DNA from 3 places in the Dietzia sp. B32 genome. Region 2 is predicted to be linked to each of the others. Evidence: riboswitches for the same ligand, from Rfam matches in the RefSeq annotation. Region 2 holds a riboswitch; each other region holds the start of a gene.
What was found. A riboswitch is a leader RNA that binds a small molecule or an ion and turns the genes downstream of it on or off. The one in region 2 is predicted to bind cobalamin.
Positions count from the first base shown of each region.

Region 1: it holds a riboswitch for cobalamin, as region 2 does, so the genes downstream of both, L8M95_RS14165 (VWA domain-containing protein) here and L8M95_RS17260 (ABC transporter substrate-binding protein) in region 2, are expected to answer to the same signal.
Region 3: it holds a riboswitch for cobalamin, as region 2 does, so the genes downstream of both, L8M95_RS09720 (ABC transporter substrate-binding protein) here and L8M95_RS17260 (ABC transporter substrate-binding protein) in region 2, are expected to answer to the same signal.

Region 1 covers NZ_CP093845.1:2,991,302-2,995,898, forward strand. The annotation lists gene L8M95_RS14155 (cobalt-precorrin-4/precorrin-4 C(11)-methyltransferase) at 1-336, opposite strand, end outside; gene cbiE (precorrin-6y C5,15-methyltransferase (decarboxylating) subunit CbiE) at 333-1,577, opposite strand; cobalamin riboswitch at 1,653-1,837, shown strand; gene L8M95_RS14165 (VWA domain-containing protein) at 1,859-4,123, shown strand; gene cobO (cob(I)yrinic acid a,c-diamide adenosyltransferase) at 4,123-4,597, shown strand, end outside.
Region 2 covers NZ_CP093845.1:3,668,753-3,673,349, forward strand. The annotation lists gene L8M95_RS17250 (ABC transporter ATP-binding protein) at 1-376, opposite strand, end outside; gene L8M95_RS17255 (alpha/beta hydrolase) at 436-1,530, shown strand; cobalamin riboswitch at 1,543-1,721, shown strand; gene L8M95_RS17260 (ABC transporter substrate-binding protein) at 1,776-2,816, shown strand; gene L8M95_RS17265 (iron ABC transporter permease) at 2,821-3,906, shown strand; gene L8M95_RS17270 (ABC transporter ATP-binding protein) at 3,903-4,597, shown strand, end outside.
Region 3 covers NZ_CP093845.1:2,031,742-2,036,338, reverse strand. The annotation lists gene L8M95_RS09730 (ABC transporter ATP-binding protein) at 1-463, opposite strand, end outside; gene L8M95_RS09725 (iron ABC transporter permease) at 460-1,488, opposite strand; gene L8M95_RS09720 (ABC transporter substrate-binding protein) at 1,485-2,444, opposite strand; cobalamin riboswitch at 2,533-2,676, opposite strand; gene ggt (gamma-glutamyltransferase) at 2,672-4,597, opposite strand, start outside.

The DNA of each region.
Region 1 (4,597 bases), 680 kb from region 2:
GGCCGGAACACCAGGAACGACGTCCCACGGCACGCCAGCCGAGTCGAGCCGGCGAGTTTGCTCGGCGAGAGCCGAGTACAGCGACGGGTCACCCGAACACAGCCGAACCACCTCGAGCCCATCGGCGTGAGCGGCGACGATCTCGCCGATGATCCCGTCGAGGTCCAGATGCTGGGTGTCCACCAGCCGGGCCTCGGGTCGGCAGTGGTCGAGCACACCGTCGTCGAGGTACGTCCCCGCGTACAGGCAGACGTCGGCCTCGCGCAGGGACGCAGCCGCGCGCAGCGTCAGCAGATCAGCGGCGCCGGGGCCGGCTCCTACGAAGTGAACGGTCACGAGCTCTCCCCTGTTTCCGAAGTATCAGCCGCAGCGACGAATGGCTTCACGGCCGCCCACTGCACCACCGCACGGGCGGGGGCCCAGCCGGCGAACCGGCCGATCGAGTCCGCGTGCTCGACCTGGATCCTGGTCAGCTCCCCGCCGAACTCGGCGCGGGCGTCGACCACCACGCGCTCGGTCTCCAGAGTCACCGCATGCGCGACCAGCCGTCCGCCGGGACGAAGTGCGTCCCAGCACTGTCTCAGCAGGCCAGGAGCAGTGCCGCCTCCACCGATGAACACCGCGTCCGGCCGCGGCAGACCGTCCAGAGCCTGGGGCGCCCGTCCGTGGACGACCTCCAACGACGGCACCCCCAGCCGCACGGCGTTGCGCGCGACACGCGCCGCCCGCTCGGGATCGGCCTCCACCGCGATCGCCCGACATGACGGGTGGGCGCGCATCCACTCGATGCCCACCGACCCGGCGCCGGCGCCCACGTCCCACAGCAAATCACCGGCCATCGGTGCGAGCCGCGACAGGGCGGAAGCCCGCAGGTCGCGGCGGGTGAGCTGGCCGTCGTTCTCGAAGGCGTCGTCGGGCAGGCCCGGCACCAGTCCGAGCGGGTGGGCGGACGCGTCGGCCACGCACTCAACCGCCAGGACGTGCAGGGCGGGGGCCTCGTGATCGACAGCCCAGTCGCGCGCCGCGCGGGAAAACCGGGCCTCGGTCGGACTCCCCAGATCGGCGAGCACGGTCATCTCGCTCCCCCCGTATCCGGCGCCCCGGAGCGTCGCGGCGACCTCTCCCGGCGTGTTCCGATCCGCCGAGAGCACCAGCACCCGCCGCCCCGGCGCCAGCTCACGGGGCAGCGCGCGGTGGTCGCGCAGCACCGCCACGGACTCGGCCGGCCACCGCATCCTGGCGCGGGCCAGCGCGACCGAGGACACCGCCGGGAGCACCTCCACCGCGTCCGCGCCGAGCAGCTCGATCAGGGTGGTGCCGATCCCGGCGACCAGCGGATCGCCCGAGGCCAGGGCCACGATCGACCGCCCGACCCACCGCTGGAGCAGCTCCGGCAACCCGTCCCGCAGCGGCCGCGGCCACGGCACGCGTTCGGCCGTCACCTCGCCCGGAATCATCGCCAGATGACGCTCGCCGCCGAGCACCACATCGGCGCCCATGATGGCGCGACGGCGGGCCTCGTCGAGCCCCGCCCACCCGTCGCCGCCGATGCCGACGACCACCACCCGTGCATTCATGACGCGGAACCCTACCGCGACACCTGAGGCGCCCCGGGACAGGCCGTTGGGCTAGCCTCGGCACCACACAACCGAACAGACCCCACAGCACGAGGTGCCCCACGACCGCGAGAGCGGGCGGAGGGGAGAATCAGGGAAGCCGGTGAGAATCCGGCACAGGGCCCGCTACGGTAACCCGGCCTCTCAGGCGATCGCGCCCCGCGCGCACATCCGAGATGAGCCGGGAAGTCCGGAGACCGGCCTCGCGCTGACCAGCCTGGCAGACGAGAGCGGGAGCCCCCATGCCACTGCACTACCCCTTCAGCGCTGTCGTCGGTTCCGACGACATGGCGCTGGCCCTGACCCTGACCGCGGTGTCCCCGGCGGTCGGCGGCGTGCTGATCCGCGGCGAGAAGGGCACGGCCAAGTCCACGATGGTCCGCGCCCTCACCGGGATCCTGCCGGAGGTCGAGGTCGTCACCGGCGACCGCTTCTCCTCCGCACCTGACGACCGCGGCTCCGAGACCCCGGACGGGCGTATCCCCCACGACGCGCCCACCGAGCGGCGGCCCGTCCGCCTGGTCGAGCTACCAATCGGGGTGTCCGAGGACCGCATCACCGGATCACTACACCTGGAGAGTGCGCTTGCCGACGGGGTGACCGTGTTCCAACCGGGCCTACTCGCCCGCGCACACCGCGGACTGCTCTACGTGGACGAGGTCAACCTGCTCCACGACCACGTGGTGGACCTGCTGCTCGACGCCGCCGCGATGGGCCGGGTGACCGTGGAGCGCGACGGCATCTCGGTGGAGCACGCCGCGCGCTTCGTGCTGATCGGCACCATGAACCCCGAGGAGGGTGAGCTCCGGCCCCAGCTCCTGGACCGCTTCGGCCTCACCGTGGAGGTGGCCGCGCCCCGGGACCCGGAGCTGCGCGCCGAGGTGGTGCGCCGCCGGATCGCGTTCGAGGCCGACCCGGCGGGATTCGTCGCCGCCCACGCCGCCGACGAGGCCGCAGTGCGCGAGCGGATCGCCGCCGCGCGGCGCGTACTCGACCGGGTGAGACTGACCCCCTGGGCGCTGTCCACCATCGCCCGGGTGTGTGCGGGCTTCGACGTGGACGGCATGCGCGCCGACATCGTTACCGCCCGCACCGCCGCCGCCCACGCCGCATGGCAGGGCCGGACCCGGATCACCCGCGAGGACATCCGCGTCGCCGCGCGCATGGCACTGCCCCACCGCCGCCGTCGTGCCCCGTTCGATGCGCCGGGGCTCGACGAGGACCTGTTGGAACGGCTCCTGGGCGACGACGACGAGCCCGATCCCGACCCCCGGGACGAGACCGCGCCAGCCGACGACGCCGAACAGTCGGAGTCCGCAGACGAGTCCGCGTCGGCAGACACGACGGATGCCGAGTCGACCCCGGCGCGGGCCTCGGCCGAGGACGCCGGGCACGAGCACGCACCCGAGCAGACCGAGCAGACCGAGGACAGCCCCGACGCTGCCGACGCCTCCGGCACCGCGGGCACCGACCAGGCGGACGGCCACTCGGACGACGACGCCGACAGCCGAGCCGACGAGCTGCCCGGCGGACACGCCGCGGAGGACACCCCCGGCGACGGCTCGCGGTCCGACGCACCCGGGCCCATCCCGCCCGAGCCGGGCACAGTCACCGCGGCCGCGGCGCCGTACCGCACCCGCCTGCTCGCCGTCGCCGGTACCGGCCAGGGCGCGGCCGGCCGCCGGTCGAGGGCCATTACCAGCACTGGCCGCCGCATCGGCGCGGGCGCGTTCACCGGGGCCGACCTGCACCTGCCCGCCACGATCCGCTCCGCCGCGCCGCAGCAGTCCGCCCGGGGTCGCGAGGCCGGCCGCAACGGCGGTCGACTCCGGCTGGCCGCCGAGGACCTGCGCTCGGCGGTGCGCGAGGGCCGCGAGTCCAACCTCGTGCTGTTCTGCGTGGACGCCTCCGGCTCCATGGCCGCCCGCACCCGGATGGAGCAGGTCAAGACCGCGATCCTCTCCCTACTGCTGGACGCCTACCGCCGCCGCGACAAGGTGGGACTGGTGACCTTCCGCGGGTCCGCGGCCCACGTGACCCTGCCGCCCACCTCGTCGGTCGACATCGCGGCCACCCGCCTCGCGGAACTCCCAGCGGGCGGCCGGACCCCACTGGCCGAGGGACTGCTCACCGCCGCCGAGGTCCTGCGCATCGAAGGCGTCCGCGATCCGCGGCGGCGGGCCCTCCTCGTCGTCGTCACCGACGGCCGCGCCACCCACGGCCCGGACGCCCTCGCCAGGTCCCGCACCGCGGCGACCGGGCTGGCCTCCCTCGGCGTGGCCTCGGTGGTGGTGGACTGCGAGACCGGCCGCTTCCGGATGGGCCTGGCCTCCGAGCTCGCCGGGCACCTGGGCGCCGACCACGTGCCGTTGGGCGAGGTCACCGCCGAGGGACTCACCGATACCGTCCGCGCCCGCACCGCGCACCCAGGTTCCGCCGACCGCGGCCCGGCCCCGGACGACCGCATGCGACCCGGCCATCCGCGCACCGAAGGTGAGGTGGCCTGATGCCCAAGGGACAGCCGGAGATCGTGCCCGACGACGGGCTCAGCACCCGCCAACGCCGCAACCGGCCGCTGGTCATGGTCCACACCGGGCCCGGCAAGGGAAAGTCCACCGCCGCGTTCGGCCTGGCGATGCGCGCCTGGAACCAGGGCTGGGACATCGGGGTGTTCCAGTTCGTCAAGTCCGCCAAGTGGCGCATCGGCGAGCAGACCGTCATGGAACGCCTCGCCCGCCTGCACGACGAGACCGGCGAGGGCGGGCCCGTCGAGTGGCACAAGATGGGCTCGGGGTGGTCGTGGTCGCGCAAGGACGGCACCGAGGACGACCACGCCGCCGACGCCGCCGAAGGATGGGCCGAGATCAAGCGGCGCCTCGCCGACGAGCGGCACGACCTCTACCTGCTCGACGAGTTCACCTATCCCATGAAATGGGGCTGGGTGGATGTCGACGACGTGGTCGCCACCCTCGCGAACCGCC
Region 2 (4,597 bases):
GGCGGAAGCGGTCGATCAGTCCGTCGCGCCTGTCGGGGTCGAGTCCTCCGAGCGCCCGGCCCAGCAGGTCGATGCACTGGCCGCCCGTCAGCCGCGGCCACAGGGTCACCTCACCGGGGACGTAGGCCAGCCGGGCGTGCAGCTGGACCGCGTCTCGCCACGGGTCGCCGCCGAACACCGTCACCCGGCCGGAGTCGGCGCGCATGAGCCCGAGCAGGATCCGGATCGTGGTGGATTTTCCCGACCCGTTGGGGCCGAGGAACCCGTGGACCTCCCCCCGGCGCACGTCCAGGTCGAGCTCGTCCAGGGCCCGGGCCCGGCCGAAGGTCTTGACCAGGCTCTCGACCCGCACCACGCTCTCGTCTTCTGAACGCATGACCAGCTCCTTCGTCCGATTACCCTGATCATCCCAGGGATCCGCGTCACAATGTGGGCATGCGCTCTCCCATGTCCGGCCACCGTGCCTTCTCCCCGTCGATCGCGGATCGCGTCACCAAATCGGTCATGACCGCTGCGGGGTTCCTGCCCGGCCGGCTGCTCCGAGTAGTGGGTGGGACCCCGAGGCGGCTGGACGGCCAGGTTCTCGACCCGCACTTCCAGGCCGGGCTCCGGGTCATCTCGATGACGTCCGAGGGTGAATACGAGGACCTCACCGTCGACAGGGCACGTTCGGCTGTCGAGCGGTCGGCGTTCACGGTCTCGGGCAAGAAGATCGACCTCGCCGTCGTCTCCGACATCGTCCTCCCGCTCGGCGGCACCGGTCCGGACCGGGCCGACCTGCCCGCTCGCCTCTACTCGCCGGTCGAGGGGGACGAGCCGCTGCCGGTGCTGGTGTACTTCCACGGCGGCGGCTGGGTGCTCGGCAGCGTCGACTCGCACGACGCGACCTGCCGCTACATCGCACGGGCGGGCCGACTCAAGGTGATCAGCGTCGACTACCGGCTGGCACCGGAGTTCCGGTTCCCCACCGCCTCCGAGGACGCCCTCGCCGCGTTCCGGTACGTCCGCGACCACGCCGACGAATTCGGCGTGGACCCGACGCGCATCGCGGTGGGCGGTGACAGCGCCGGCGGCAACCTGGCGGCGGTGGTGTGCCAGCAGACGCGCGACGCCGGGGAGAAGATGCCGGACTTCCAACTGCTGTTCGTCCCCGCCACCAACATGTCCGCGCGGACCCGCTCGTACGAGCTGTTCGGCGACGGCTTCTTCCTCACCCGGGCCAACATGGACTGGTACGAGGAGACCTACATCCGGTCCGACGAGGACCGGTTCGACCCCCGCGCCTCCCCCCTGCTGGCGGAGGACTTCTCGGGACTGCCGCCCGCCCACGTGGCCACGGGCGGGTTCGACCCGCTGCGCGACGAGGGCGAGGCGTACGCCCGGAAGATGGCCGACGCCGGTGTCCCGGTCTCGCTGCGCCGCCACGATTCGCTGGTCCACCCGTTCGTCAACGCCGTCGGGGCCACCCCGCTCGCGCGCTCGGCACTGTCCGAGGCGGTGGGCGCGATGCGGATGGGGCTGGCGTACTGACCCTGGAGCGCGTGTTACCTTGTGATCGCCAGCGAGACCGATCGGTCGCGGGAATCCGGTGTGACTCCGGAACTGACGCGCAGCGGTGAGGGTGATGGCGGGGCACGATGCCACTGGGCCGCACGGTCTGGGAAGGCGCTCCGTCCAGGTGATCCCGAGTCCGAATACCGGCTGGCCCTCGCGGTGACAACCGCCAGGTCATCATCGGGCTTCGCGTTCCAGGCCCGCGACCTCGGAGCACACCCATGCGTTCTTCCGCCTTGTTCACCCTCGCCGGCGTCACCCTTCTCACCCTGGCCTCCTGCACCGCCCACGACCCGGCCGCGATCGCCGGCCCGCGCACCGATCCGATCGAGAACTGCGGGGAGCAGGTGCAGGTCGAGGCCCCGCCCGAGCGGGTCGTCTCACTCAACCAGGGCTCCACCGAGATCCTGTACGCCCTCGGCCTCGGCGACCGGATGGTCGGCACCGCCACCTGGACCGACCCGGTCCTGCCCGAGTTCGCCGAGGTGAACAGGTCAGTCCCCCGCCTGGCCGACAACGCGCCGTCGATGGAGGCCGTCCTCGACGTGGAGCCGGACTTCGTCACCGCCTCCTTCGGCAGCACCCTCGGGGAGGGCGGGGTCGCCGCCCGCGAGCAGTTCCACGAACTCGGCGTGGGCACGTACCTCTCCCCCACCGACTGTGTGGGCAAGGTCGCCGACTCCGGGGACGGCGTCCGGGAGACCCCGCTGACCCCGGACCTGCTCTACCGCGAGATCACCGAGCTCGCCCGGATCTTCGACGTGGAGCAGGCCGGTGACGAGCTGGTGGCGGACCTGCAGCGCCGGCTCGACGAGGCCGCCGAGAGCGTCGATGCCCGCGGGATCTCCGCGATGTACTGGTTCGCCAACTCCGAGTCCCCGTACCTGGCCGGCTGCTGCGGTGCCCCCGGCCTCATCTCGACCACCCTGGGCCTGGAGAACGCCTTCGACGACACCACCCAGGAGTGGCCGCAGATCAGCTGGGAGGTCGTGGCCGAGCGCGACCCGGACGTGATCGTCGTGGGCGACCTGACCCGCAAGAGCCAGACCGCCGAGACCGCGGAGGCCAAGATCGCCTACCTCGAGTCCAACCCCGTCACCCGGGAGATGGCCGCGGTCCGCGAGAAGCGATTCATCGACATCACCGGCGCCGAGATGAACCCGTCGCTGCGCACGATCTACGGGGTGGAGACCGTCGCGGCGGGGCTCACCGAGCTTGGACTCACCACGCCGGGTCTCGCCGAGCCGGACCCGGCGAACTGACCCGATGACCCTCGCACCCGAGAGGACCCCCGCCACGGTGGGCCCGGCGTCACCGCACCGGCGGCCGCCACTGCGGCGACCGTCCGCACTGGTCACCCTGTGGCTCGGCGGCCTGGGGCTGCTGGCGGTGTCGGCAGCGCTCGTCATCACCATCGGCCCGTCCGGACTCACCGCCGCCGACGTCGTCCAGTCCGCGCTGGCCCGCCTCACCGGAGCCGACTCCGGGCTCACGCGGATCCAGGAGGGGATCATCTGGAACCTGCGGCTGCCGCGCACCCTCATGGCCGCGCTGGCCGGGGCGGGGCTCGCACTGTGCGGCGTCATCCTGCAGTCGCTGCTTCGCAACCCGCTGGCAGACCCGTACATCCTCGGCATCTCCTCCGGGGCCTCGACCGGGGCGGTCCTCGTGGTGGTGCTCGGGGTCGGGGCGGGCGCGGTCGGGCTCACCACGGGGGCGTTCGTCGGGGCGCTCGCCGCGTTCGGCTTCGTCCTGGTCCTGGCCTTCGCGTCCGGCGGGACGCCCGACCGGGTGGTGCTGGCGGGGGTCGCGGCCACCCAGTTGTTCTCCGCGGTGACCTCGTTCGTCGTCTACATCGCCGCCGACGCCGAGCAGACCCGCGGCGTGCTGTTCTGGCTGCTCGGCTCGCTGGCCTCCGTCCGCTGGTCGGACGTGGCGGTGTGCGGCGTCGTGGTCCTGCTCGGGCTGGTGGCGTGCCTGCTGCACACCTCCAGCCTCGACGCGTTCACCTTCGGCCAGGACGCCGCGGCCGCCCTCGGCGTCAACGTGGCGCGCACCCGGCTGGTGCTCATGGTGGTGACGGCGCTCGTCACGGCCGTCATCGTGAGCACCTGCGGGGCGATCGGCTTCGTGGGCCTAGTGCTGCCACACGCCGCCCGTGCCCTGGTCGGCGGCCGGCACCGGGTCCTCGTCCCGACCGCGGCGCTGATGGGGGCCGTGTTCGTGGTGTGGATCGACGCGGTCTCCCGCACCGTGATCGCGCCCCAGGAGTTGCCGATCGGGGTGGCGACCGCGCTCATCGGCGTCCCGGCCTTCGTCGGGCTCCTCCTGCGACGGGGACGGGGCCGATGACCCCGGCCACAGGCGCCCCGTCGACGCTCGAGGCGCGCAGCGTCTCGTGGTCCGTGCGCGGCCGGACCATCCTCGACGACGTCAGCGTGGCCCCGGCCCACGGCACGATGGTCGGGGTGCTGGGGCCGAACGGATCCGGCAAGTCGACGCTCCTGCGCATCCTGACGGGCCTACTCCGCCCCGACACCGGATCGGTGCACCTCGACGGCACGGACATCCGATCACTCCCCCGCAAACGCCTGTCCCGGCGCCTGGCGCTGGTGGCGCAGGAGGCGACCACCGACCAGAACCCCACGGTCCGGGAGGTCATCGAACTCGGCCGCATCCCGCATCGCCCGGCCTGGTCGGGCCCCGCTCCCGGGGACGACGGGGTGGTGCGGCGCGCGGCGGCCACGACCGGCCTCGGCGACCGCCTGGACCAGCGGTACGCGACGCTGTCCGGCGGCGAGCGGCAGCGGGTGCAGATCGCGCGGGCCCTGGCCCAGGAGCCCGGGGTGCTGGTCCTCGACGAACCGACCAACCACCTCGACATCCGCCACCAGCTCGACCTGCTGGCCCTCGTCCGCGCCACGGACACCACGGTGATCGCGGCCCTGCACGATCTCACCCTGGCGGCCACGTTCTGCGACCATCTCATCGTGTTATCCGGTGGGCGACTGGTGATCGGCGGCGCGCCCCACGAGGTGCTCAC
Region 3 (4,597 bases), 1.6 Mb from region 2:
CGATGCGCGAGGCCAGAGCGTGCAGCCCCAGGCGGTCGATGACCTGCTCGACCACCTCGCGGTCGTGGGCGGACTCGGTGCCGAAGCGCGCGATGTGGGGGGTGCGACCGAGCCCGATGAGTTCGCGTGCCGTGACCCCCTCGGGGACGACCGGGCGCTGCGGCATCATCGCGACCGTCCGCGCCACCCGGCGGCGTCCGGCCCGGCGCGGCGTCAGCCCGTCGACCTCGATGCGACCGGTGGCCGGGATGAGACCGGCGAGAGCGAACAGCAGGGTCGTCTTGCCGGACCCGTTGGGGCCCACGAGGGACACCCAGGAGCCGGCGGGCACGGTGAGGTCGATGCCGTGGAGGATGGCGGTGCGGTCGCGGGTGACCCGCAGGTCACGGCAGGTCAGGGCGGCGGGCGCGGACCCGGCGCACCCTGCGGACCCCGCGGACCCTGCGGACGGTGTGGCGCTCATATGTGCCCCCGGCTGCGACGCAGGACCAGGAGGAAGAACGGGGCGCCGATCGCCGCCGTCACCACGCCGATGGGCAGCTCGGCCGGGCTCATCGCGGTCCGGGCGACGACGTCGGCGAGGATGAGGAACGTGGCCCCGACCAGCAACGATACCGGCAGGAGCAGCCGGTGACCCGGCCCGATGAGCATGCGCACCGCGTGGGGGATGACGATGCCCACGAACCCGATGAGACCGGACACCGACACCACCGCCGCGGTGCCGAGCGTGGCCACGCTGATGAGGACCAACCGCACGCGCGCCGGGGCGATCCCCAGCGTCGCGGCCTCGGTGTCGCCGACCGCCATGACGTCGAGGGTGCGCCGGAACAGGGCGATCACCGCCACCGAGACGATCACGTACGGCAGCACCGTCTGCACGTCGGACCAACCGCTGGTCGTGAGGCGGCCGAGCATCCACGAGTACACCTGGCGCAGGGTCTCGTCGTGGCGCTGCATGAAGAACGTCTGGACGGCGCTGGCGAACGCGGCCACCGCGACGCCGGCGAGGATGATGACGACCTCGCTGCGTCCGCCGCCGACGCTGCGGCCCAGCGTGTAGGTGGCCAGTACGGCGATCATGCCGCCGGCGAACGCGGCGGGCGGCACCATCGCCGATCCCATCGCACCGCCCACGACGATCGCCAGGGTCGCGCCCAGGCCCGCCCCGCTGGACACACCCAGCAGGTACGGGTCGGCGAGCGGGTTGCGGAAGACGCCCTGGTAGGTGGCCCCGGCGATCGCCAGCATCGCGCCGACGACCGCCCCCAGCACCACCCGCGGGATACGGATCTCCCACAGGATGACCTGCTGCCGCTCGGTGAACCCGGAGTCGACCTCGACCAGCGGCAATCGGCCGACGAGCTCGAGCACCACGCCGCCCGGGGTGAGCCCCGCCGGGCCGATGAGGGTGCCCAGCAGGACCGCGGCCCCCAGCAGCAGCGTCGCCCCGCCGAGCACCAGGGCGTGGCGAGGCGACGGGCGGGTCATGAGGTGGGCTGGCTCTCGGCCGCCCCCGCGGTGTCCGGCGTGGCCGGTGCGGCGTCGGGCACCGCCGAGACGATCGCCGCGACCTCGCGCATGAAGTCCACGATGCGCGGGCCCCACCGGCTGGACAGGTCCTCGTCGACCACGTGGACGCGTCCCTCGCGTACGGCCGTCAACCCGTCCCACCCCGGCCGCTCGGCGACGACCTCCGGGGTGATGCCGCAGCACTGGCCGTCGGCGAGGAACACCAGGTCGGGGTCGGCCTCGAGGATGAGCTCCTCCGACAGCTGGGGGTACGGGTCGTCACCGGTGGCGACCGAGGTCAGGCCCAGCAGGGAGTACACCTCGCCGACGTAGGTGGCGTCGGTGACCGTGTAGTAGGTGTCGTCGAGCTCGTGGAAGTACGTCAGCGGGGTCTCGCGCTCCGGCACGGAGGCGACGATCTCGTCGATCTCGACCTGCATCCGTGACACCAGCTCCGCGGCCTCGCCGATGTGCCCGGTGGCGGCGCCGACCTGTTCGAGCTGCGCGTAGGTGTCGTCGAGGGTCTGCGCGGCCGGCAGCTGGAGCACCTCGACGCCGGAGCGTTCCAGCCCGGCCACGATGTCGCCGTTGTCGTCGGTGAGCACCACCAGGTCCGGTGCGTACCCCAGGATCGCCTCGAGGTTGGGCGTGTAACCGGACAGGTCGGTGACCGGGGCGCCGGCGGGGAAATCGGAGCGCTCGTCGACCGCCACGACCCGGTCCCCGGCGCCGACGGCGTAGAGCATCTCGGTGGTGACCGGGGCCAGCGACACGATCGCCTGCGGATCGTCGGCCGCGGCGGTGGTCTGATCGGCCGACGCCGGCTCGTCGCCGCCGGTCCCGCTGCACGCCGAGACGAGCAGGGTGACGGCGGCCAGGGGGGCCGCGAGCAGGAGTGAGCGGGGTCGGCGGGGCCGCCGGTATGGGTGGTGCATGACATCCTCCGGGAGACGGAGGACGAAAGCAGCTCGGCTGCGACGAGGACGTCGCGGCACGCAACCGTCCTTCGTCCGAGGTCAGTTCGTACGGCGCCGCGGTATCGGCCGACCTGGCTTGCCCGTCCGGGGGGACGGGATCACAGTTGCGGGACAGCGTCGGATTCACACCGACTTCCGCCGTGTACCACGGTGTCCGGTGCAGGACCGGACCTGTCGAGGGTAGCTCACCCGCCCAGCACGACCCCCTCGCGCCGCGGGTCGGCGCCGCCGACGAGGGTGCCGTCGGACTGCCGCAGGATCGCGGAGAGCCCGGACGATTGGTCGTCCGTGGAGACCTCGTGGCCGAGCTCGGTGAGCCGCCCGGTCACCGCCGCCGGGTCGCGTGCCACCGCCGGGTGCTCCCCGCCCACCGCCGTCTCGGGGGAGTTGCTCGCCCCGAACGACGGGGCGCCCACCGCCTGCTGTGGGTCCAGGCCCCAGTCGAGCATCCCGACGAGCGTCTTGACCACGAACTGGATGATCCGCGATCCGCCGGGCGAGCCCACCACCGCGCGCAGGTCGCCGCGGGCGAGAGGAGATCCGTCGAAGACCATCGTGGGAGCCATGGACGAGCGGGGCCGCTTGCCCGGCTGCACACGGTTGGCCTGCAGCTCCCCGGCCTCGTTGCGGGGCTCGGCCGCGAAGTCGGTGAGCTGGTTGTTGAGCAGGAATCCCTCCACCATCTGGAAGGAACCGAACGCCGACTCCACGGTGGTGGTCAGCGCGGCCGCGTTGCCCTCGGCGTCGATGATGCTGATGTGGCTGGTGCCGTGCTCGGGTCCGGTGAACACGCCGCGGGCGTCGAAGGCGAACTCGCCGGGCTCGGCCTCGCCCATGGAGCGGTCGGGGTCGATGAGCTCGGCCCGCCCGGCCAGGTACCCGGGACGCAGCAGGGTCAGCGGCGAGCCGAGGGGCGGCGGGACGAAGCGTGGGTCGGCGATGTAGACGTCGCGGTCGGCGTAGGCGAGCCTTTCCGCCTCGGTCACCAGGTGCACCGCCTCCGGCGAGGGCAGGCCTCCGTCGTCGTCGACTCCGGTCGGTGGGTACGCGGCGAGGTTCTTGTCCGCCAGCATCGTCATGGTCGCTGCGACCGCGGTGCCGCCGGAGGACGGCGGCCCCATGCCGCACACGGCGTGGTCCCGGTAGGGGCTGCACACGGGGTCGCGGGTGGTCGCCTGGTAGCCGGCGAGGTCGTCGAGCGTCATCGCGCCCGGCGTGATGCCCTCGCGTTGCGTGGTGACCTGCTCGATGATCGCCTCGGCGATCGCGCCCGTGTAGAACGCGTCGGCGCCCTCGCTGGCCACTGCTGCGAGGGTTTTGGCGTAGGCCGGGTTCGTCAGGCGAGTCCCGGCGGGTTTCCCGGTGCCGCCCTCGAGGAAGTAGGCGGCGGCGTCGGGGTCGCGGGCCAGGTCCTCGGCGGCGTCGGCGATGGACGCGGCCAGACGCGGGCTGATGTCGAACCCGTCGTCGGCCAGCACCACGGCCGGGTCGAACAACTCCCGCCACTCGCGGGTGCCGTGGTCGTCGTGCGCGGACTCGAGCAGCCGCAGGATGCCGGGTACGCCGATCGACCGTCCGCTGCGGCGGGCGTCGGGTTGCGGCTCGCCTGTGTCCTCGGGGGAGATGTGGCGCAGGTAGTCGACGGTGGCGGCCGCGGGCGCCGTCTCGCGGCCGTCGTAGGTCTCGAGCTGCCGGGTGCCCTGGTCGTAGTAGAGCAGGAACCCGCCGCCGCCGAGGCCGGAGGACTGCGGTTCGACCAGCCCCAGCACGGCCTGGGCGGTGACGAGCGCGTCCGCGGCCGTGCCCCCGTCGGCGAGTACCTCGCACGCGGCCAGGGTGGACAGGGGGTGCGCGGTGGACACCGAGTACGACGCGGTGGCCACGGGGGTCATCCCGGTGCGGTACCCGGTCGCGATCTCGGGGTTGTCCGCGATGGGACCGGCGGGACCGGCGTCCTCGCCGGGGCGTGCCACCGGCGTACCGCCGCCGGTCTGGGCGCACGGCGCGGCGTCCTGGACGGGCAGCGGGGGACCGCCGAGGGAGCCGGGTCGTGCGGCGGGATCCGGGGACGCGGGGTCGGGCGCGGGGGCCGACGACGACGAGGTGGGCGC